Regions from separate parts of the Proteus hauseri genome, predicted to be linked through region 1. Evidence: predicted binding sites of a transcription regulator. Region 1 holds the regulator's gene; each other region holds the start of a gene.
The links. Region 1 encodes LexA, which represses DNA repair genes until DNA is damaged. Its sites were predicted from a motif close to TNCTGTATGTACATACAGNA; they were not measured.
Positions count from the first base shown of each region.

Region 2: a site for LexA is predicted at 3,520-3,539, ahead of uvrB (excinuclease ABC subunit UvrB). Genes of this name have one in related genera too.
Region 3: a site for LexA is predicted at 2,303-2,322, ahead of dinB (DNA polymerase IV). Genes of this name have one in related genera too.

Region 1 covers NZ_CP026364.1:1,147,674-1,156,058, forward strand. The annotation lists gene uvrA (excinuclease ABC subunit UvrA) at 1-2,387, opposite strand, end outside; gene PH4a_RS05265 (single-stranded DNA-binding protein) at 2,637-3,167, shown strand; gene zur (zinc uptake transcriptional repressor Zur) at 3,502-4,032, shown strand; gene lexA (transcriptional repressor LexA) at 4,131-4,742, opposite strand; gene PH4a_RS05280 (diacylglycerol kinase) at 4,870-5,241, opposite strand; gene plsB (glycerol-3-phosphate 1-O-acyltransferase PlsB) at 5,372-7,855, shown strand; gene ubiA (4-hydroxybenzoate octaprenyltransferase) at 7,972-8,385, opposite strand, start outside.
Region 2 covers NZ_CP026364.1:2,733,407-2,741,791, forward strand. The annotation lists gene bioB (biotin synthase BioB) at 1-521, shown strand, start outside; gene bioF (8-amino-7-oxononanoate synthase) at 521-1,684, shown strand; gene bioC (malonyl-ACP O-methyltransferase BioC) at 1,659-2,423, shown strand; gene bioD (dethiobiotin synthase) at 2,416-3,099, shown strand; gene uvrB (excinuclease ABC subunit UvrB) at 3,572-5,581, shown strand; gene PH4a_RS12475 (DUF1266 domain-containing protein) at 5,890-6,840, shown strand; gene yvcK (uridine diphosphate-N-acetylglucosamine-binding protein YvcK) at 7,093-8,031, opposite strand; molybdenum cofactor riboswitch at 8,311-8,385, shown strand, end outside.
Region 3 covers NZ_CP026364.1:2,533,239-2,541,623, forward strand. The annotation lists gene PH4a_RS11500 (FAD:protein FMN transferase) at 1-829, shown strand, start outside; gene nqrM ((Na+)-NQR maturation NqrM) at 849-1,076, shown strand; gene PH4a_RS11510 (glycerophosphodiester phosphodiesterase family protein) at 1,224-2,096, opposite strand; gene dinB (DNA polymerase IV) at 2,343-3,398, shown strand; gene pepD (beta-Ala-His dipeptidase) at 3,454-4,911, opposite strand; gene gpt (xanthine phosphoribosyltransferase) at 5,265-5,726, shown strand; gene frsA (esterase FrsA) at 5,970-7,220, shown strand; gene crl (sigma factor-binding protein Crl) at 7,292-7,693, shown strand; gene proB (glutamate 5-kinase) at 7,805-8,385, shown strand, end outside.

The DNA.
Region 1 (8,385 bases):
GCTTCTTCGATAGTCATGTCTAACGCTTCGTGAATATTCTTTCCTTTATATTTCACTTCCAATGTTTCACGGTTATAACGCTGACCTTTACATTGATCGCAAGGTACATATACATCTGGCAAAAAGTGCATTTCGACTTTAATAACACCATCGCCTTGGCAAGCTTCACAACGTCCGCCTTTTACGTTAAAACTAAAACGACCCGGTGTATAACCACGAGTACGAGATTCAGGCACTCCTGCAAATAACTCACGAATAGGCGTAAATACACCAGTATAAGTTGCAGGGTTTGAACGAGGAGTTCGTCCTATTGGGCTTTGGTTAATATCAATAACTTTATCGAAATGCTCTAGGCCTTCAACATCTAAATAAGGTGCGGGAATGATATTAGTTGCACCATTTAATTGGCGCTGTGCGATAGGGAATAACGTGTCATTAATTAACGTTGATTTCCCTGAACCTGAAACACCAGTAATACACGTGAATAATCCAACAGGTAATTTCAAATTAACGTTTTGTAAGTTATTCCCTTTAGCACCTAAAATAGTGAGCATTTTCTCACGGTCAACAGGTACTCGTTGTTTGGGTATTTCAATACGGCGTTCACCACTTAAAAATTTACCAGTGAGTGAATCGAGATTATTAATGATGTCTTCTAGTGTTCCTTGAGCAACAATTTCACCACCATGAACACCCGCACCTGGCCCAATATCAATGATATGATCAGCGGCACGGATCGCGTCTTCATCGTGCTCAACCACGATCACAGTATTACCTAAATTACGTAAATGGATCAATGTCTCAAGTAGGCGATCATTATCTCGTTGATGTAACCCAATTGAAGGTTCATCTAATACATACATTACACCCACAAGACCTGCACCAATTTGGCTTGCCAAGCGAATACGTTGCGCTTCACCGCCCGATAAAGTTTCAGCAGAACGAGAAAGTGTGAGGTAATTTAGACCCACATTAACTAAAAACTTAAGTCTGTCACCAATCTCTTTCAGCACTTTTTCAGCAATCTTAGCGCGTTGACCGCTAAGTTTTAAATTTTGGAAAAAGGTCATCGCATGACCAATACTATAATCAGCAATTTCAGGCAGCGTCGTGTTTTCAACATACACATGACGCGCTTCACGGCGCAAACGTGTACCACCACAAGAAGTACAAGAACAATTACTAATATATTTAGAAAGTTCTTCACGTACCGCGCTTGATTCTGTTTCGCGGTAACGGCGTTCCATGTTATTTAATACACCTTCAAATGGATGATGACGAACAACCACATCACCACGATCATTAGTATATTTAAATTCAATATTTTCTTTGCCTGACCCCGTTAAAATCACTTTTTGGATATTATCTGGCAGTGAATCAAACGGCGCTTCAACATCGAAATGATAATGTTCACCTAAAGATCGTAACATCTGAAAATAGTAGAAATTACGACGATCCCAGCCTTTAATAGCACCACCAGCAAGAGAAATTTCACGATTTTGGATGACTAATTCCGGATCAAAAAATTGTTGTACACCTAAGCCATCACAAGTAGGACAAGCACCCGCTGGGTTATTAAATGAGAATAAGCGAGGTTCTAATTCGCTCATGCTATAACCACACACTGGACAAGCAAAATTAGCAGAGAAAACAATATCTTCAGCGTTACTATCGTCCATATCAGAAATAACAGCAGTGCCGCCAGAAAGCGCTAATGCGGTTTCAAAAGATTCCGCTAAACGCTGCGCTAGATCATCTCGCACTTTAAAACGATCTATGACTACTTCAATAGTGTGTTTTTTCTGTAGCTCTAGTGTTGGTGGATCAGAGAGATCACACACTTCGCCATCAATACGTGCACGAATATAACCTTGTGTAGCAAGGTTATTGAGCAACTTGATATGTTCACCTTTTCGCTCTTTAACAACTGGGGCAAGCAACATTAAGCGCTTACCTTCTGGTTGTTCTAAAACGTTATCTACCATTTGGCTGACGGTTTGTGCCGCTAATGGAATATCGTGATCAGGACAACGAGGCTCACCAACTCGCGCAAATAATAGACGCAAGTAGTCATGAATTTCAGTAATAGTACCCACCGTAGAGCGCGGGTTATGTGATGTCGATTTCTGCTCTATCGAAATAGCGGGTGATAAACCTTCAATATGATCAACGTCTGGCTTTTCCATTAATGAAAGAAACTGGCGAGCATAAGCTGAAAGCGATTCAACATAGCGTCGCTGTCCCTCTGCATAGAGGGTATCAAAGGCTAAAGAAGATTTGCCTGAGCCAGAAAGCCCCGTAATAACAATAAGTTTATCGCGAGGAATGACCAAATTGATATTTTTTAGATTATGGGTGCGAGCGCCCCGTACTTCGATTTTATCCATGAACATATCCCGGATTAAGAGAGTCGCCGAAAAAGAAATAATCGGATTATTATTACACAAAACCAACTGAATGGATATACAGTATATAAAGTGAAACTTGATGATAATGTAAACACACAGTTTGAAACAAAAAATCTCGACGACCTCCTCAAATGAGAAATTCATCAAGTTCATATTCAAATTTTAGCGTACGTGATAAACTTATTCGCTTATGATTTCAAAAAATTTACTTTCGCAGGAGTACCGCACATGGCGAGCAGAGGCGTAAACAAAGTTATTCTTATCGGTAATTTAGGGCAGGATCCAGAAATCCGTTATATGCCTAGTGGTGGTGCAGTAGCAAACCTGACACTGGCAACTTCAGAAAGCTGGCGCGATAAACAAACCGGTGAAATGAAAGAAAAAACCGAGTGGCACCGTGTGGTAATTTTCGGCAAGTTAGCTGAAATTGCAGGCGAATATCTGCGCAAAGGTTCACAAGTTTATATCGAAGGCCAATTACAAACTCGTAAATGGCAAGACCAAGGTGGTCAAGACAGATATAGCACTGAAGTTGTCGTTAATATCGGTGGCACCATGCAGATGTTAGGTAGCGGCGGTCGAGGACAAGACAACGCACCTTCACAAGGTGGTCAAGGCGGTTGGGGTCAACCACAACAGCCACAAGCATCACAACAATTTAGCGGTGGTGGCACACAATCTCGCCCTGCTCAACAACCTGCTGCCCCAGCACAAAGCAACGAACCCCCTATCGACTTCGATGATGATATTCCGTTCTGATAGATTTATCTAAGAACTGGTTCGTAAAGAATTAGCCCAGCTTATCGCTGGGTTTTTTATAATTAGCGAATTATATTTTTCTTATATAAAGCGCTTTACCTAATAAAGCAGCCTTATACTAGGTGTGTAAAGTAAGCACACACCATTCACATTTATAATCCAAACCAAATACAAAACTGCTTTTTTATCCAAATAAAACACCAATAAACAATGTGTAACAACAAAATAAACAAGCAAAGTTATTTTCATAAAACCCCACTTTACACAAAGGTTTACTCTTGAAAAATATGGTAGGATCTGGGCAATTAATAACGTCTGAGAGCATCTTATCCCCATGAATGAAGAGAAATTGCTCGCTCAGGCAGAAAAGATCTGCCAGAAACGAGGTGTTCGCCTGACTTCACAACGTCTGGCAGTATTGCGTCTGATCATGCAGCAACCTTCTGCTATCAGCGCCTACGATTTATTAGATTTACTACGCCAAGTTGAGCCACAAGCAAAACCGCCAACGGTTTACCGCGGGCTAGAATTTTTACTCGAGCAAGGATTTATCCATAAAATAGAATCCACCAATAGTTATGTGCTGTGTCATCATTTTGATGATATTGAGCACACTTCTGTGATGTTGATTTGTGATCGCTGTTTATCTGTTACTGAAAAAAACAGCCATAAAATCGAAGATGCGATAGCAATTTTAGCAAAGGATGGTGGTTTTCATTTACGCCATAGTGTGATTGAAATTCACGGCTTATGTTCACAATGCCATGAAGCACAAGAGTGTACACATCCTGAAGGTTGTCATCATGACCATAGTATTGATGAAAATCTTAAACATAGAAAAACGGGCGACTATAAGCCACGTTGATAGCGTTTAGAACAAACAAAAAATGCAGATGATTTAGTGAATAAACACATCATCTGCATTTTTATAAAATAAGTTGTTTTGACTTACTTTGGTACAAATTATAACCATTCACCGTTACGAATAACACCTACCGCTAAACCTTCAACAGTAAAGCTTTGTTCACGTAAATCGACAATAATGGGTGAAAACTCAGGGTTTTCTGCATGAAGCTCAATTTTATTACCGCTTTTCTTAAAGCGTTTTACCGTAACTTCATCTTCAATGCGGGCAACAATAACTTGTCCGTTATGTACATCTTGGGTTTTATGCACAGCAAGTAAGTCGCCATCCATAATACCAATATCTTTCATCGACATACCATTAACACGTAATAAGAAGTCTGCACTTGGCTTAAATAATGCAGGATCTACTTGATAATGGCTTTCGATATGTTCTTGCGCTAAAAGAGGTTCACCAGCAGCAACTCGCCCAATTAATGGCAAGCCATCTGGCTCTTCTTCTAGTAGCAAACGGATACCTCTAGATGCACCAGAGATAATTTCTATCACGCCTTTACGAGCAAGAGCTTTTAAGTGCTCCTCTGCCGCATTTGGTGAGCGAAACCCAAGTTGAGATGCTATTTCAGCCCGTGTTGGTGGCATACCCGTTTGCGAAATGTGATCACGAACCAAATCGTAAACCTGTTGCTGCCTTGCAGTTAATGCTTTCATTCCGCCCCCTGTTTGTTTATACAGTCAGACTGTGAGTATATACAGGTATATGCAGATTTGGAACCACAAATGAATATAAAACACTCATCTTTAGATTATTTTCAGGCTAAAACCGACTTTTTTACCTTTAAGAGAAAAAATGTCCCCAAAGAATAGTTCCCCAAGTAAATAATCCCAATATAATAGCAATAAGAACGGCGGCAGAGCCCATATCTTTGGCTCGTCCTGAAAGTTCATGATATTCAGGGCCAATGCGGTCTACAACGGCTTCTATTGCGCTATTAACCAGTTCTAAAATAACCACCAGCACGACGGAACCGATGAGTAAAATGCGCTCTAGCCCACTGACATCAATGAAAAATGTAAGGATAATTGCCACTAACATTACAACGGCTTCTTGTCTAAATGCAGCTTCATTAAGCCATGCCGCACGAATGCCCTTGTATGAATAACCACCCGCTTTTATGATCCGGGTAAAACCTTTATTTTGATTAGCCATAATAAACTCTATCGAAAACAAACTATTAATTTGCCACTTTTCTCTATTAATATTGTCACAGCACCACAGATCTCAGAAAGACTTTCTGTTATGCTTTCAAAGTATTGCTAATAAGAGGCTACAACTATTTATGTCAGCTTGGCGTAAAATATATTATAACACATTGAATTTACCACTAAAATTACTGGTAAAAAGCAAACGAGTCCCGACTAATCCTATCACAGAATTAGGGTTAGATACGTCGCGATCTTTCCTTTATGTTCTGCCTTATCATTCTAAGGCTGACTTACTTACATTACGACAGCAATGTTTGTCTTTAGGCCTGCCTGATCCACTGCAGCCAATAGACATTAGCGGAACCAAATTACCTGCCTACGTCTTTATTGATGATGGCCCAAGGCTCTTTCGCTATTATTCACCAGACCCGCGTAAAGACTCGGTAAAAACGTTTCATGCGTATCTCGATGCTCATCGCAATAATCCTCATCTTGATATAGAGATGTTGCCTGTTTCTGTGATGTTTGGTCGATCTCCTGGTCGAGAAGGTCATAATGGCGTTCCTCACCTAAGATTGCTTAATGGGATCCAGAAATTTATGGCGATCCTGTGGCTTGGACGAGATAGCTTTGTTCGTTTCTCGCCAACCGTCTCGATGCGAGATATGGCAAATGAACATGGCACTGATACCAGTATAGCGAGAAAACTTGCACGTGTTGCTCGTATTCACTTTTCTCGCCAACGCCTCGCTGCGGTTGGTCCTAAGCTGCCAGCGCGCCAAGATCTCTTCAAGAAATTATTGGCATCAAAAGCCATTGAAAAAGCAATTGAAGATGAATCAAAAGCGAAAAAAATCTCGTTGGATAAAGCTCGCAAAAATGCCACTGATATTATGGAAGAAATTGCAGCTAACTTCTCTTATGAAGCCGTGCGCATTAGTGACCGAGTATTAAGCTGGACATGGAATAAGCTCTATCAAGGTATTAACGTTTACAACGCTGAACGTGTTCGCCAATTGGCACAAGATGGACATGAAATTGTCTATGTACCTTGTCATCGTAGTCATATGGACTACTTGCTTCTTTCCTATGTCCTTTATCATCAAGGGTTAGTACCACCGCATATCGCAGCAGGAATTAACCTTAACTTCTGGCCAGCAGGCCCGATATTTCGCCGTTTAGGGGCATTCTTTATACGAAGAACCTTTAAAGGCAATAAGCTTTATTCCACCATTTTCCGTGAATATTTAGGTGAGCTATTCTCTCGTGGATACTCTATTGAATATTTTGTTGAAGGTGGACGTTCACGAACAGGCCGATTGTTAGATCCTAAAACAGGAACTCTTTCAATGACTGTTCAAGCCATGTTACGCGGTGAAACTCGTCCTATTTCTGTAGTGCCTATTTATATTGGTTATGAACACGTTATGGAAGTGGCTACTTATGCCAAAGAATTACGTGGTGCAACTAAAGAGAAAGAAGGCTTTATGCAGATGATCAAAGGGTTACGTAAATTGCGTAATCTGGGTCAAGGCTATGTTAACTTTGGTGAACCTATCTCTGTAGCACAATATCTTAATCAAATTGTGCCACAATGGCGTGACGATATTGATCCTATCGAGCCACAACGCCCAAGCTGGTTAAACCCGGCGGTAAGCTCGTTGGCTGATAACATTATGGTGAATATTAATAACGCGGCATCGATTAATGCGATTAACCTCGTTTCAACAGCACTACTCGCATCGCGTCAGCGTGCGCTCACCAGAGAACAGCTGTTAGAGCAAATCGATAGTTATCTTCAACTGTTGCGCAATGTTCCATATTCGAGCGATATGATTGTTTCTGATAAAAATGCTGAAGCATTATTAGAACATGCACTGCAAACAGATAAATTCCAAGTCGAAAAAGACAGTCTTGGCGATATCGTGGTACTTCCTCGTGAAAGTGCGGTATTAATGACCTATTATCGCAATAATACGATTCACTTGGTGATAACTCCGTCATTGATCGCCAGTATTATTCTGCACCACGAACGTATCCATCGTGATGATTTAATGAAACAGGTTGAGTTAATTTTTCCTCTTATCAAATCGGAGCTATTTATCCGTTATGAAAAGGAAGAACTTCCTGAAGTCATTAATACTCTGATTGCGGAACTGTGTCGCCAGCGTCTTATTAGTTGTGATAATGATGGCTTACTACGTATCAATCCAGCACGTATTCGCCCATTACAACTTTTAGCTGCTAGTGTGAGAGAAACCTTACAACGCTATGGCATTACCCTCTCTTTACTGAATTTCGCACCAGAAATCAGTCGTTCTTTACTCGAAAAAGAGAGTCGTATCTTGGCTCAGCGTCTTTCCGTGTTGCATGGTATTAATGCACCTGAATTCTTTGATAAGGCAGTATTCTCAACATTAGTCTCGACGCTACGCGAAGAAGGCTATCTCAACGATAATGAAGATATCCTAAAAGCAGATGCTTCCGCGCTTTATCAAGTGATTGCGAAATTGATGTCACCTGAAATTCGTTTAACCATTGAAAGCGTAGGCATTGCTGAAGATAACAATACAGCAATTCCTGAAGATAAAGAGACGACCAAGCAAGCTGATAAATAATTGCTTATATAGATTGAGTTTGGCAACAATATTAATCTAATAAAAAGTAAAAGGGATAAGCCGTGGCTTATCCCTTTTTATTTTATAAATCACTAATAGTTAGCAGTAAACTCAACTTAAAAATAACTAAATACAATACCCGCAAATAAAACAAAGCCAACATAGTTATTATTCATAAAGGCTTGAAAACACGGGGCGCGTTCACGCTCTGCAATAAGTTTTTGTTGATAAATAAACAGCGCTGTAACCAATAAAAGAGACCAATAATAGATACCTTTTAGGTTTAAAATAATACCGATAGCCACTAATAGCGCTAACATTATTAATTGTAAAATACCAATAATAATTTTGTCGTAACGACCGAATAAAATCGCAGTAGATTTCACGCCAATTTTCAAATCATCATTACGATCAACCATTGCATATTGTGTATCGTAAACGACTGACCAAATAATATTGACCAAAAACAGCAGCCAACATACAAAAGGCAAGCTTTCAGAAACAGCAGCGAATCCCATTGGAATTGACCA
Region 2 (8,385 bases), 1.6 Mb from region 1:
GATTAGACACATTGGATAAAGTGCGTAATGCGGGTATTAAAGTGTGCTCAGGAGGAATTTTAGGATTAGGTGAGGAAGTAAAAGACCGAGCTGCAATGCTGGTTCAATTAGCTAATTTACCGCAACCACCGGAAAGTGTGCCTATTAATATGTTAGCTAAAATAAAAGGAACGCCGATGGCGGATAACGAAGATGTCGATCCTTTTGATTTTATTCGTACTATTGCTGTTGCGCGGATCATGATGCCTCGTTCTTATGTAAGACTGTCTGCGGGTCGCGAGCAAATGAGCGAACAAACACAAGCTTTTTGCTTTATGGCTGGCGCTAACTCAATTTTTTATGGCTGCAAACTATTAACAACAACCAATCCAACCGAAGATAAAGACCATCAGTTATTCCGTAAATTAGGATTAAATCCTGAGCGTTTATCCGTTTCTATGGGGGATAACCAACAAGAAGAAGCCTTGATGCAAGCAGTTGTTAATAAAGATACTGAACAGTTTTATAACGCGGCACTGTAATGAGCTGGCAAACCTATTTAGATAATCGTCTTGATGAGCGTAGAAATACGCCATTATGGCGCAAACGCCAAGTGATTAAACAGTCAAATGGGCGTTTTTTAACGACGATATCAGAAGAAAAATATCTCAATTTTTCGGGAAATGATTATTTAGGTATTAGCCAGCATCCCGAGGTTATTAAAGCATGGCAACAAGGTGCGAATAAATATGGTGTTGGTAGTGGTGGTTCTGGCCATATTACAGGCTTTACACAAGCTCATGCGCAATTAGAAACAGAATTAGCTCAGTGGTTAGGCTACGATAATGCATTGCTATTTTCATCTGGTTACAGTGCTAATCAAGGTGTTATCGCTGCATTATTAGAAAAGGATGATACGATAATTGCAGATAAACTGTGTCACGCTTCATTAATGGAGGCCGCAGTATTATCCCCTGCAGCACTTTGGCGCTTTTTGCATAACTCAGCTGATTCACTGTCTCAACGCTTAAATAAAACAACGGCAGCAAAAACGTTGGTGGTTACAGAAGGCGTTTTTAGTATGGATGGTGATAAAGCACCATTAAGAGAAATTGCAAAATTAAGTCAGCAAAATAACACATGGCTGATGGTTGATGATGCACATGGTGTCGGTATTTTGGGTCATCAAGGGAAAGGAAGTTGTGATGAGGCAGGGATTAAACCTCAATTATTAATTGTGACTTTTGGTAAAGCCTTTGGAATGAGTGGTGCTGCGGTACTTTGTGATAAACAAACCGCTGAGTTTTTTGAACAATATTCACGACATCTTATTTACAGCACTTCAATACCACCAGCACAAGCTGTTGCATTAAGTGCAGCGTTGCAGGTTATTAAACGAGCGGATATTCAGCGCAATCATCTTTATCAATTAATACAGCAATTTCGTCAAGGTGTTGCGACATTACCCATAAAATTACTTCCTTCCCAAACAGCTATTCAACCATTAATAGTGGGTGATGAACAATTATGTCAAAAGTTATCGGATTATCTGCAAAGTAAAGGGCTTTGGGTTAAAGCTATTTTTCCACCTACCGTTCCCCCACAAAGTGCTCGTTTACGTATTACCTTAACCGCTAGCCATTCTATTTCAGATATTACGATGTTAATCGAGACTCTTCATGGCTTCTTCAGTGAAAACAGATAAACAGCGCCTTGCGCAAACTTTTGGTAAAGCAGCTCAATATTATGATGATTATGCGTTGATCCAACGTTATAGCGGTGAGCAATTAATGGCGCTCGCTAATAATGAGCTTGGTTGTATTGTATTGGATGCGGGATGTGGTACTGGCTATTTTAGCCAGCAATGGAGACAGCGAGGAAAATACGTTATCGCGCTCGATTTATCTCATCAAATGTTACAAGTTGCACAAAGTCAGCAACGTGCAAATAGTTATCTACTGAGTGATATTGAACATTGTGCTATTCAAGATAAAAGCATTGATATCGTATTTAGTAATTTGGCGATGCAGTGGTGCGATAATTTACCTTCAGCCATCAAAAGGTTAATGCGGACTTTACATTCTTCCGGCTCACTTTATTTTTCGACCCTTGGAACATCAACGTTGCAAGAAGTCAGAGACGCTTGGCAATCTATTGATGAACACTCTCATATCAACCCTTTCTTATCTTTTAATGAAATAGAAAAAGCATGTACTGGCTTTAAAATACAGCTATTTACGGAAAATGTTACTGAGCAATATTATTCATTAAATGAATTGTTTGCCTCACTAAAAGGTGTGGGGGCGAATTATCTACAGGGTGGACGACAAAAAGGTTTAATGACTCGGCAAAAATATCGTGAGTTAGAAAAAAGGTGGAAAACAGAGTCAGGTAAATATTTATTAACATATCAATTGGTTATAGGAAAAGTATCTCATGGCTAAAACATGGTTTTTAACAGGAACAGATACAGAAGTGGGTAAAACCGTAGTGAGTAGCGCTTTATTGCAATGTGCAGCAAAACAAGGTTATAAAACAGCAGGATATAAACCTGTTGCTTCAGGGAGTGAATGGCATTCTGGTGAATTACGCAATTCTGATGCGCTAACATTACAACAACACAGCACTATTGAGTTGGCTTATCAACAGGTTAATCCCTACTGTTTTGAAGCGGCAACATCACCGCATATTGTTAGCCAAAAAATGAAACAGCCTATTGATTTACAAGTAATAAGTGAAGGTTTATCTCGCTTAAAACATCAAGCCGATTGGATATTAGTTGAAGGTGCTGGTGGTTGGTTTACGCCATTATCGGGTAAAACATTTTTTTCTGACTGGGTGATAGCAGAAAAACTGCCTGTTATTTTAACCGTAGGTATTAAATTAGGATGTATTAACCATGCGTTATTAACTCAAAAAGCAATTATTCAGTCTGGTTTAACATTAGCAGGCTGGGTAGCAAATGAAGTTGAACCTGCGGGTGAATATCAAACCGAATATCTTGATACCTTACAACAACATTTACATGCACCGTTGCTAGGCAAAATACCCTACCTAAATAGTGTTAAAAAGCATGATTTTACACCGTATTTAAACCTTTCCGCGTTAAAAATAGACTAATTTTGTTTAACAAACAGATAAAGTTAGCGAAGATATTTAATTGTAATATAAAAATAAAAAAAATAAATTTCGCTGATTTTTATCGATTTTTAATCAGTGAAAAAAAGACGTAACTTACCGAGGAATAACAACTTTGTGTAGTTATCCACTATTCCTGTGGATAACCTTGTGTATTACCATTATAAAAATACGCTGAATCGAGAGAAGACAAGGCATTGACAAAGATTGATGTTATTCTCAACTTTTATTTTTTATTGTTTTTTATCAGTTAGTTAAATAAAAGCAATAGAGTGGTTCACCTGATTTGTTTGCTAAGAATAATTCAAACATTGGGGCTTGATTTTTTTAAAAAAACCAGTTTTAAAACTGGGGATAACCTAAGCTTAATTATTCAGACAAATTTTAATAGATAGAGATTGAAGCTGGATTTTTATCCAGTATTATAAGAGGGAGGTTGTTAGGAGATGAGAATATGAGCAAAGCGTTCAAACTGCATTCAGAATTTAAGCCCGCAGGCGACCAACCCGCGGCTATCGCTTCATTATGTGAAGGGCTAGAAGATGGTCTGGCACACCAAACTCTTTTAGGGGTAACAGGGTCGGGTAAAACATTCACTATTGCCAATGTGATTGCAAACCTTAATCGCCCAACGATGGTACTGGCACCCAATAAAACATTGGCAGCTCAACTTTATAGTGAAATGAAAGAGTTCTTTCCTGATAATGCGGTAGAATATTTTGTCTCTTACTATGACTATTACCAGCCAGAAGCCTATGTACCAAGTTCCGATACTTTTATCGAAAAAGACGCCTCTGTTAACGAACATATCGAACAAATGCGTTTATCGGCAACGAAAGCACTATTAGAGCGTAAAGACGTTATTGTTGTGTCATCGGTTTCAGCTATTTATGGTTTGGGTGATCCTGATAGCTATTTGAAAATGATGCTACATCTTACTAACGGCATGATTATCGACCAACGTGCTATTTTGCGTCGCTTAGCTGACTTGCAATATACCCGTAACGATCAAGCTTTTCAGCGAGGCACCTTCCGTGTCCGAGGTGAAGTTATCGATATCTTTCCTGCTGAGTCTGATGACTATGCATTACGCGTTGAGTTATTTGATGAAGAAGTTGAACGGTTATCATTGTTTGATCCACTAACAGGCCAAATTCACTATAACGTTCCTCGTTTTACGGTTTATCCTAAAACTCACTATGTAACACCTCGTGAACGCATTCTTGATGCGATGGAAAAAATCAAAGTTGAGCTGGCTGAACGACGAAAAGTATTATTAGAAAACGATAAGCTGGTCGAAGAACAACGTGTTTCTCAGCGGACTCAATTTGATTTAGAAATGATGAATGAATTGGGATATTGCTCTGGTATCGAAAACTACTCACGTTACCTTTCTGGTCGAGGTCCTGGTGAACCACCTCCAACGCTATTTGATTACTTACCTGCTAATGGATTATTAGTCATTGATGAATCACACGTTACCATCCCACAAATAGGTGGAATGTATAAAGGTGATCGCTCTCGTAAAGAAACATTAGTCGAATATGGTTTTAGGTTGCCTTCTGCTCTTGATAATCGTCCATTACGTTTTGAAGAGTTTGAAGCATTAGCACCTCAAACTATTTATGTGTCTGCAACACCGGGTAAATATGAGCTAGAAAAATCAGGTACAGATATTGTTGAGCAAGTTGTTCGACCGACAGGCTTACTTGATCCCATTGTTGAAGTGCGACCAGTTGCAACTCAGGTTGATGATCTACTTTCTGAAATACGCATTCGTGCTGCCAAAAATGAGCGTGTATTAGTTACAACGCTAACTAAAAGAATGGCTGAAGACTTAACCGAATATCTTGAAGAGCACGGTGAACGTGTTCGCTATTTACACTCTGATATCGATACAGTTGAACGTGTTGAAATTATTCGTGATTTGCGTCTTGGTGAGTTTGATGTGCTGGTGGGTATCAACTTATTAAGGGAAGGGCTGGATATGCCAGAAGTCTCTTTGGTTGCAATTTTAGATGCTGATAAAGAAGGTTTTTTACGTTCAGAACGCTCTCTTATACAAACCATCGGTCGTGCTGCTCGTAACCTTGAAGGTCGGGCTATTTTATATGGTGATAGGATCACCGATTCAATGGCAAAAGCGATAGACGAAACAGAACGTCGTCGTGAGAAGCAACAGCAATTTAACTTAGAAAATGGCATTGTACCAAAAGGGTTAAATAAGAAAGTTGGTGATATTCTAAAAATTGGTCAGCCATCGCAAGGACGTAATAAAAAAGGCCATAAATCGGCTAATGCAGAAGATAATTACCCACTGCTTTCAACGCAAGAGTTAGAAAAAGAGATCCAACGTTTAGAAGCTCAAATGTATCAACATGCTAAAGATCTTGAGTTTGAAAAAGCCGCAGGGCTTCGTGATAAGCTTCAAGCATTAAGAGCGCAATTTATCGCTAATTCTTAACATTATATTTTAAGATATAAGTTAAGCTGTAAATCTATTAGTATAGATTTAAAAACATAGGCTTAAGGGCATAGGCTTAAGGGCATAGGCTTAAGGGCATAGGCTTAAGGGCATAGGCTTAAGGGCATAAGCTTAAAGGCATAATACGACAAGTATTATTAAAATATCTGTCTGTCATTATGCCTTTTCTCTTTTATCATCGACAATTTATCCAATTGTTATTCCCTTAATAAGCTTGTGCTGTTTAAATACCTTAAACAGAGAGTCTCAATTATACAAAAAGATAAAAAAGACATTAAGGATAGTGAATGAGTGGTTATGTTGTGGCAGGGTTTCCAAGCTCTGTGGGTGTAATTATTGGTGTTTTTTTCCTCGTTCTGCTTTTTAAGTGGTTACGTAAGTTTGCTATAAAAGGTAGCGATTCGTCAAAGCCACCAAAAGTGCAGGGATCTAATCTTGTTGTAGAAGAAAATAATCAGCCCCCAGTTCTATTGCCTAATGAATGGGGATTATATGTTGGGATGCCTTATGCCGTAATGAATGAATGGGCATATAATGATTATCAAAAAAGTGACAGTGATGGTGGATTATCTTCCGGTTGGGGAATTAACGACCGCTGGGATTTAATTTATCAACTTTATTGGTTATTAACTCAAGGCCACACCTACGATTTTTATCAACTCCGTGATCAAATTGTCGATGCTAAAGATGGCGATATTCAGTCAATGAAAAATGATATTTTATTATCTGAGTTAACTGAAAATGATAAGAATGAACGCCTTTGGCAAATTGATATGATGAGCACCAACAGAATGAATATTCTTAATGGCAAATATTTAATTTGGGATTTTTGCCGTTTTAGTAAGCTCTGTTTAGAAGGTTGCAAACAAGGCTATATTACTCAACAAGAAGCACAAACATGGTCATTAATGAGCGCGTCTATGTTACGTCGTGTTTATGATGGTTGGGAAGATATGTGGAAAAACTTTATTGCTACACGTTGGTTATGGGCAAGTGGCGATCAAGATTGGGTTTCTTCTCATCAAACATTTTCAGATACTATTCAAAATATCATTAATGCAGAAGGTACCTTAGCAACAGAAGAAAATTGGTTAATGAATTTACCTCCGCTTGATCTTATGTCTTTTACTCGTACTGTTGCCGGTTTAGGGCTTATGAAAGAAGATAAACCGATGACGCTTGATGAAATAGAGGAAGTAATTAGCCAGCGTATCACACTGAAAAAGCTTAATAGTTAGGTAAATTACATTGTATTTAATCGTTTATTTGTAGATGTAATTAATGATTATGTGAGGCTATTAAACGCAAAAAACCGCACCTTTAAGATAATATTCTCAGGTGCGGTTTTTATTTAACTCGCTTATATTTTACTCGTCACGAAAGATAATATAAAAATAATTTACTTGCATTGCTATATCAAAAATTAGCATAATGCTTTTTTATCATGTTGTTTTTACAATATTATTTTTAGTAAACTGTTTTTTATCACATTATTTTGTGGCGTGACTTAATGCGTTACGTTGTCCTAATTGTTGCAATGTTAACTCTATCGCTTTACTTAAAAGATGGCGATCATGACGATATGGGACATCTTTTGCTTCTAATTGTGCTTGCACAATCAATCGGCCTTTCATTGATTCGTATTGTGTTTCAGGACTAAGGATCACGGCATCTATGGTTTGAGAACCAATATAGGTTTCCATCATGGCGATTTTATCTGACATCGTCATACTTGCCGCCGCAGGGCTAAGTTCCTTACCTAAGTTAGCAATATATATAGTAGTTGCACTACTACGTCGTAATGCTTGAGCAAGTTCTGGCAACAATAATAACGGCATTAAACTGGTAAAAAAGCTACCAGGACCAATTAAAATTAAATCAGCTTGTTCTATCGCTTCTATCGCTTCTCGTGTTGTGGGTACTTTAGGATAAAGGTCTAATTTTTTAGGGATTGTAGGTAAATTATCGACATTAACTTCACCGTAAATTTCGCGATCTTCATCATCAATAGCCATTAAATCGACAGCTTGTTCAGACATCGGAATTAAATGGGCATTAACTCTTAATAAACCACGAATAAGATTGATTGCTTCAAGCGGTCGAACACTTAAGTTATCTAGTGCTTTAAGCATGAGATTGCCTAAATTATGACCTGCTAGCTCACCGGTACCTGAAAAACGATATTCAAACATTGCAGAAGCCACAGAAGGCTCTGTAATTAATTGATTAATGCAATTACGCATATCTCCCCAAGCAATACCGCCTTCTTCTTGGCGAATACGGCCTGTAGAGCCACCATTATCTGTTGTGGTTACAATACCTGTAAGGCGAGAGCCTAAATAGGAAAGTGCAGAAAGCACGCGTCCAAGGCCATGACCACCACCAAGGGCAACAACACGATCTAAATCACTTAGTGTGCGATTTCGCATATTTGTCCTGTTTAATTTTAAAAATTTGCGGCTAATTTATCACAATTATTTTTTAAGCCTATGATCACGGCGTGATTTCATCACATTCTTAGTTTTAATTTACTATTGGTAGCCTATTATTTAACCAATGAAAGTGGTTTTACTTATGTTATTAAAGAGACTGAAGTGTCGTAAGTCGTTGTATTATAAATTATATAGCGAAAACAAAATTCGCTTTTTACCAAATTAGAAGGTAGAATCCACACTAATTATATAGGTATAAGAAACCTGTCAAAAACAGGTAAAGATTAACTCCTAGCCTTAACATCTAAGTCGAAAACTGTTGTGAACGATATGATGTTCTGGCCGTGGCTA
Region 3 (8,385 bases), 1.4 Mb from region 1:
TAATGATCAGATGTCAACATATCGTCCTCATTCTGAATTAAGTCGTTTCAACCAAAGCCGTGAAATCAATACACCATTTCCTGTTTCAGCAGCAACCGCAAAAGTGGTGAGTGAAGCAATTCGCATTAACAAAATGACTGATGGTGCATTAGATGTCACCGTTGGGCCTTTGGTTAATTTATGGGGGTTTGGCCCTGAAGGCCGTTTTATTCATCAACCTTCAGAAGATGAGTTAGAAAAACGTAAACAGTGGATTGGTATTGATTATCTAACAGTGGAAGGTAACTCATTAATTAAAAAAATTCCTGAGCTTTATGTCGATTTATCTTCTATTGCTAAAGGTTATGGTGTTGATGTCGTTGCAGAGTATTTGATCTCTCAAAATATCACTAATTATATGGTGGATATTGGTGGAGAAGTAAGAACTCAGGGCGTGAATGGTAACGATAAACGCTGGCGTATCGCGATAGAAAAGCCAGCTAATGACGGTACCAACCAAAGTGTACAATTAATAATTGAACCGGGCGATAATTCAATTGCCACCTCTGGTGATTATCGTAATTACTTTGAAGAAGATGGAATACGTTTTTCTCATACTATTGACCCAACAACTGGCCGTCCTATTAAGCATAACCTTGCTTCAATTACAGTGATTGTACCAAATTGTATGAGCGCTGATGGCCTCTCAACTGGGTTAAATGTATTAGGGCCAGTAAAAGGCTTAGAAGTCGCGAATGAGTTAAATATTCCTGTCTTTATGATAGTTAAAACTGAAAAGGGGTTTGAAGAGCGTTATAGTAAGGCATTCGCCCCATTTTTGAAAAAATAGAATTTAAGGAGAGAAGGTTATGTTAAAAATATTTCTTTTTGCCTTCATCTTGTTCCTGCTGGCATTTTTTGGCATGGCGTTAGGTTATATTGTTAAACGCAAAAGCATTCAAGGTAGCTGTGGTGGTTTAGGTTCTATTGGTATTGAAAAAGAGTGCGATTGTCCAGAACCTTGTGATGCACGTAAAAAGCGAATGGCAAAAGAAGCTGCTCGTCAGGAAGTATTAAATAAAAATCGTATTTTATAAATTGAATTGAAAGTGATAGATAAGTAAATAGTTTGGTATCGCCGCTATTATTTAATCGATCAACATAAATCAAATAAAAAGAGTGACGCTAATATTTAACGTCACTCTTTTTTCTTATAAATAATTGGAAATGTTATAACTAAAATATTAATCTTTTTTAAAACTCTTCATATTCGCAGGCGAATCAACCATAACGGCGTCAGCACCTAATTGTGTGGCTTGATCATAGTCTTTTTCTGTATTGATACCAAACAGAACGATATGTGCATTGCCACCCGCACGAAAACAAGACATAGCATCTTTATTCCAACTTAAAACAGATGCTGATTTTGCTTCTCCTAGTGTGTATTTTTCTACGACTTCAACTTTACGGTGTAGTTCTAATCCGTACCAACGAGTCACATCAAGATTTTCTGGTAATAAGCAAATTTGCCCCATTGTAATGTTTGCCAGAATGTCACGAGTGACATCTCGGCTTTCAAACCGCTGTACATTATCAGGTAATGCATCAAGGAATTTGGTATTCGTTGAATAAACGCGGGTACGATGTAGTGCATTATTACGATTTAATACAGTTGCTAATGCATTTCCCTGTTTTGCAGGATCAGCATCAGGTGATTTTAAATCGAGATAGAATTGAGTGTTTGGGAACTGAGTTAGAATATATTCTAACGTTGGGATGGTAATACCCTTGTTACGATAAGGGTATTGTTGTTTTTCACCGTATTGATAGCCAGCGTCTAATTTTGCTAACTCTTCAGCTGTGAATTGAGAAATAACACCTTGTCCATTTGTTAGGTTCTTTAAATCACTCGGTCGATAAAGCACTGGGATATTATCTTTTGATAATTGTAGCGTTATCCAAATGGCATCCGCTTGGTTATTGAGCGCTGTTTTTATAGCGATTTCAGTATTTTCAGGAGCGTCTGCAGCACCCCCTCTATGTGCAATAATTTTAGGAGAGGCCATAAGAAAAATAGAATAAAAAAAGAGAGAAGTTGCGATGAATAATTTAACCATGAAAATTCATTTCCTTGTTTTATATGATTATTTACATGAATGTATGAATAACAAAAATAAATTCAGAGCAAGTAAGGCAGCAAAAAACAATCTATCATCTCTTTGTGACAATTCTATAACTAAACGGACTTATTCAGAGTTTTATGAGAAAAACACCCTAAATGAGGGAGCATAAACAAGGATAAAAATTGTAGTTAATATTCAATTACTGTATATTTAAACAGTAAATTATTAAGGGTGAATTGTATGCGTAAAATTATTCATGTAGATATGGATTGTTTCTATGCTGCGATTGAAATGCGAGATAACCCAGCATTGAAAGATATTCCTATTGCTGTGGGAGGAAATGCATCTAGGCGTGGCGTTATTTGTACGGCAAATTATCCTGCACGCCGTTTTGGTGTACGTAGCGCGATGTCTACAGCCAATGCTCTTAAGCTTTGCCCTCACTTAACCGTATTACCGGGTAGAATGGCACTATATAAAGAAACATCAGTAAGGATCCGCCAAATTTTCTCTCGTTATACTGATCTCATTGAGCCGCTTTCACTTGATGAAGCTTACCTTGATGTTTCCGATAGTGTGCACTGTCAGGGGTCAGCGACGTTAATTGCTCAAGCTATCCGCCAACAAATTTTTGATGAACTACATTTAACCGCATCTGCTGGAATAGCGCCGATTAAGTTCTTAGCCAAAATTGCTTCTGATATTAATAAGCCCAATGGACAATTTGTTATTACGCCAGAACAGATGGACGACTTTATTTTAACGTTACCTCTGAATAAAATTCCTGGGGTAGGTAAAGTGACTTTTGCGCGATTACAAGAAATGGGATTAAAAACTTGTGCTGATATTCGCCGTACTGACGTTATTTCTTTAGTTAAAGCGTTGGGAAAATTTGGACAGAATTTATGGGAGCGTAGTCACGGCATTGATGAGCGTTTAATAAATCCAGATAGGTTAAGAAAATCAGTTGGTGTAGAACGTACTTTTGCTGAAGATATTAATTCATGGGATGAGTGTCGTAAGTTACTTGATGGGCTATATGACGAATTAGAAAAACGATTAATAAAAGTAAAACTGGATTTACGCATTGCTAGGCAGGGTGTAAAACTAAAGTTCGATGATTTTCAATTAACCACACAAGAACATACGCATCCTATTTTAGAAAAAGAAGATCTCGTTAAAATTGCTTATCAAGCTTGGCATGAACGTAGAAATGGGCGAGGAGTGAGATTAGTTGGATTTCATGTCACATTACAAGATCCACAAATCGAACGGCAACTTCTTTTAGCGTTATGAATATTAAAATAAAACCCGCAATTGCGGGTTTTATTTTGGCTACAGCTCAGTGTTATTATTTAGCAGGGATTGCTTTTAAAATTGCTGTTAATAACTGCCAGTATTGACCTACGCTCTTAATATGAACGCGTTCATCTGGTGAGTGTGCACCACGAATCGTTGGCCCAATAGAAACCATATCCATATCTGGGTAAGGTTTTTTGAATAAGCCACATTCAAGACCAGCGTGGATCACCATGATGTTTGGCACTTTATCAAATAATTGCTGATAAGTGTCACGCACTAAGTGCATTACAGGAGAATCCGCATCCGGTTTCCAACCTGGGTAGCCACCTTTGCTTTCGATATCTGCTTTAGCAAGTTTTGCTAATGCTGTCAGCATACTAACAACATAAGTTTTACCACTATCAATCAGAGAGCGAATTAAACAAAGGATCTCAATTTTATTATCAACAATGCTGACAACACCTACGTTTAATGAGGTTTCAACGACACCTGCAACGTCATCGCTCATACGAATAACACCATTTGGCATTGCATTCAGTAGATTGATAAAACGTTGTTGGCAATCAGCAGAGAAAGCTTGTTTATCTGTAGTGGTATCAATTAATTCAACTTTCAGATTTTTTTCAGCAATAGCTAATTCGCTTTTTAATAAAGCTTCAAATTTTTCTTTAAGCGTTTCTAACTTGCTAACGTTTTCAGATGGAACAGCAAATACAATATTCGCTTCACGAGGAATAGCATTACGCAGTGTACCACCGTGGAAATCAATTAATTTCAGTGATAATTCGTCTGCATGACCCGCTAAGAATCGCGCTAATAATTTATTAGCGTTACCTAAACCTAAATGGATATCACCACCAGAGTGACCACCGTTTAAGCCTTTTAACACGAGTTGTTTTACGACATGATTGGCAGGAATAGCGTCATAAGAGAGGCTTACTGTGGTTTTAACATCAATACCACCAGCACAACCCATATAGATTTCGCCTTCTTCTTCTGAGTCAGTGTTGATCAGGATATCTGCTTGCAACCAACCTGGTTGTAAACCGAAAGCACCATCCATACCCGTTTCTTCGGTCATGGTTAAAAGCACTTCTAATGGGCCGTGTTTTACAGTGTCATCAGCCAGTACAGCAAGTGCAGATGCCATACCTACGCCGTTATCCGCACCCAGTGTAGTACCTTTTGCTTTGATCCATTCACCATCAACATAAGGTTGAATCGGATCTTTAGTAAAATCGTGTTCAGTATCGTTATTTTTTTGTGGCACCATATCTAAGTGTGCTTGTAAAACAACGGTTTTACGATCTTCCATGCCTTTGGTTGCTGGCTTGCGAATTAAAATATTACCGACAGCATCACGTTCAGCAAAAAGGCCTTTTTCAGCAGCCCAAGAAAGAATATGAGAGGCTAAAGCTTCTTCATGATGTGATGGATGTGGAATAGAACAAATTTTTGCAAAAATATCCCATAGTGGTTGTGGGGATAGAGTAGATAGTTCAGACACGATGAATCTCCTATAACAGCATCTGTGTTATGAATAGCCTACCGCTTTATTTAAGGGTTAGCTTTATTATTCTGAGCGTTATACGCCAATGTAACCGAGAATATCATTTTATTTTGAGGAATGCGTCATTCTATTCATATCTCTATCTAAGAAATTAGATCTCTATGTAAGATTAATATTTTATATAGTTTGTTTTGTAGTCAAAAAAAGACTCGTTAGTAAAAAATGAGAATAATCTCGCCAGATTTCACCTTTTCTCTGGTTTTTAGGCGCTTAAATCACTATAATCTCGCGCAACCTTTTTTTCCGCAAAAAAGCTTCTCTCGAATTCAAGTAGCTAGGATCACAATATTATGAGCGAAAAATATGTTGTAACGTGGGATATGTTGCAAATACATGCCCGTCAATTGGCGCAACGTTTATTACCAGTCGAACAATGGACAGGCATTATAGCTGTCAGCCGTGGGGGATTAGTTCCTGCTGCATTACTTGCTCGTGAATTAGGTATCCGTCATGTGGATACTGTCTGCATTTCTAGCTATGATCACGATCATCAGCGTGACCTCAAAATCTTAAAAAAAGCAGAAGGCGATGGTGAAGGCTTTATCGTCGTTGATGATTTAGTCGATACTGGCGGCACAGCTAAAGTTATTCGTGATATGTATCCAAAAGCCCACTTTGTGACTATCTTTGCTAAGCCAGAAGGTAGCCCATTAGTTGATGATTTTGTGATTTCTATTCCACAAAATACTTGGATTGAGCAACCTTGGGATATGGGTGTTGCTTTTATTCCACCAGTATGTGACCAAAAATAAATTCTATAGCGAGTCATTAATTTAAATTACAAACTAATGATAGTTATAAGAAAAGTCCTCGCATTTCTTTAATGTGGGGATTTTTTTTACTTGTTTCCCTGCCTGCCTATTTTTATCCTTATCAATATTATGCTTGAGTGCTGTTGAATGGTGTGATTAGCACAGCACAAGCTGATTTCATGCTATGATGAATTCAGACATTTTAGCCTCCTTTTATTGGATACCCACTGATTGATGAGTGATATGGCAAACAATACAAATCTTTCTGAAACACTGTTTAAACCTCGTGCAAAACATGCAGAAACATCAACGTTAATACAGTACACACACCCAAAAACGAATATCAACACGCATTCAATACTCAATGGGACGAGTCAACAGAATTGGTATCGTACTATTCAGCGATTATTGTGGATTTGGCGTGGTATTTCTCCGATTGAAATAGAAGAGGTACTGAGTCGAATCGCCGTTCTTGATGCGCCTCGTAGTGATGAAAAATTTATTGATACTGTTGTGGGGTATCGCCGTGGTGGTTGGTCGTTTGAGTGGTCACACCAAGCGATGATTTGGCAACAAAAAGCGTTGAGAGAAGAATCTGGCGATGCAGCAGCAGATTGTTGGTTACGCGCTGCTAATCTTTATAGTATTGCCGCTTATCCATTTATTAATGGTGATTTTCTTGCTGATCAAGCCGTTGTTTTAGCCATGAAAGCATTTGAAAACTCAATGAAGTTTTCTTCTTTTGAGGTGAAAAAATTAACGTTCAAATTAGCAGGCAAAGGAAATACAACCGGTTTTCTTCATCTACCTAAAGATTGCCGAGGGCCTTATCCAACAGTGATTTTTTGTGGTGGATTAGATGGTCTTCAAAGTGATTATGTTAGCTTTTTTAGAGATTACCTTTCACCTAAAGGTATCGCAATGCTGACGTTAGATATGCCTTCAATTGGTTATTCATCAAAACAGAAACTGACTGAAGATACTTGCCAACTTCAAGGTGAAGTATTGACTCAACTTTCTGAAATACCTTGGGTTGATCATACACGTATTGGCGTAATGGGGTTTCGCTTTGGTGCAAATATTGCCGTTCGTTTGGCATATATTTATCCGAAGTTAATTAAAGGTGTGGTGGCATTAGGACCTCTTATTCACGCTTTTTTTACCCAAGCAGAGTTACAGAAAAAAATTCCAGTTATGTACCTTGATGTTTTAGCGAGCCGATTAGGGTTATGGAATATAGATGAAAATAACCTACGTTTATCATTAAGTAGCTATTCGTTGAAAAACCAAGGATTAATTGGCAGAAGAATTCCTGTGCCTATGATGGGGGTGTATTGGAAAGGGGATGAAATTAGCCCTAAAGAGGATTCTCAGCTAATTGCTCGCTCTTCAATGGATGGTGATATTCTCGCTATTAATGAAAAACCGCTTTATGAAGGGTTAGAGTTAGCGTTACAAAAGAGTGCAGATTGGATCTATAATAAATTAATATAATTAATTTTAAACAATAACTTGCTAATTATATTAGATTAGATAACAGTAGGGTCTCTAAGGAGACTGAATTTATGACTTTATCTTTGAACCCTACCCAAGGTAAGTTGTTGAAGCGTTTTGCTCAAATTGGGCCTTATATCCGAGAGCAACAATGCAAAGATAGCCAGTTCTTTTTTGACTGTTTAGCTGTTTGTGTTAATAAGAAAGCCGCACCAGAAAAACGTGAGTTTTGGGGCTGGTGGATGGAATTAAAACGCAACAATGAGCAACTTGTTTATTATTATCAAGTTGGACTATTTGATAAAAATGGTGACTGGATTAATCAGACCATAAATAAAAATGATGTTACAGAATCAATAAATGAAACACTCATTCGTTTTCATGATTTCTTGCAAACAGCTGTAAGCGAATTAGAGATGTCATTGTCACCCGATGAAAAAATGAACAAATTTCCTCATCCCCTTAAGCCCTAATTTTGTGTTAGGGCAACTTTTCATAGATTTTGCGTTATGTCGGTTGGCATAACGCTTCTCTCCTGATAAAACTGTGTATGATCTTTTAAATCAACAAAAATGGTAAATGTTATGAGTAGCAGCCAAACGCTGGTTGTTAAACTAGGGACAAGTGTACTTACTGGTGGTTCACGACGTCTGAATCAATCTCATATTGTTGAGTTGGTTCGCCAATGTGCAAAACAACACGAACAAGGGCACCGCATTATTATTGTTACTTCTGGCGCAATTGCTGCTGGACGCGAGTATTTGAATTACCCTGATTTGCCTGCAACTATTGCTTCTAAGCAATTATTAGCTGCTGTAGGACAAAGTGCATTAATTCAAGTATGGAAACAACTCTTTGCAATTTACGGCATTCATATTGGGCAAATGTTATTAACGCGTGCTGATATTGAAGACAGAGAGCGTTTTCTTAATGCGCGAGATACGCTGAATGCTTTATTAGATAACCGTATTATTCCTGTTATTAATGAAAATGATGCTGTAGCAACCGCAGAAATTAAAGTGGGTGATAACGACAATCTTTCGGCTTTGGCGGCTATTTTAGGTGGCGCTGATAAACTGTTATTACTTACAGATATCGCAGGCCTTTATACCGCAGATCCTCGTAGTCATCCTGATGCTAAATTAATTCCGGAAGTTTTTGATAT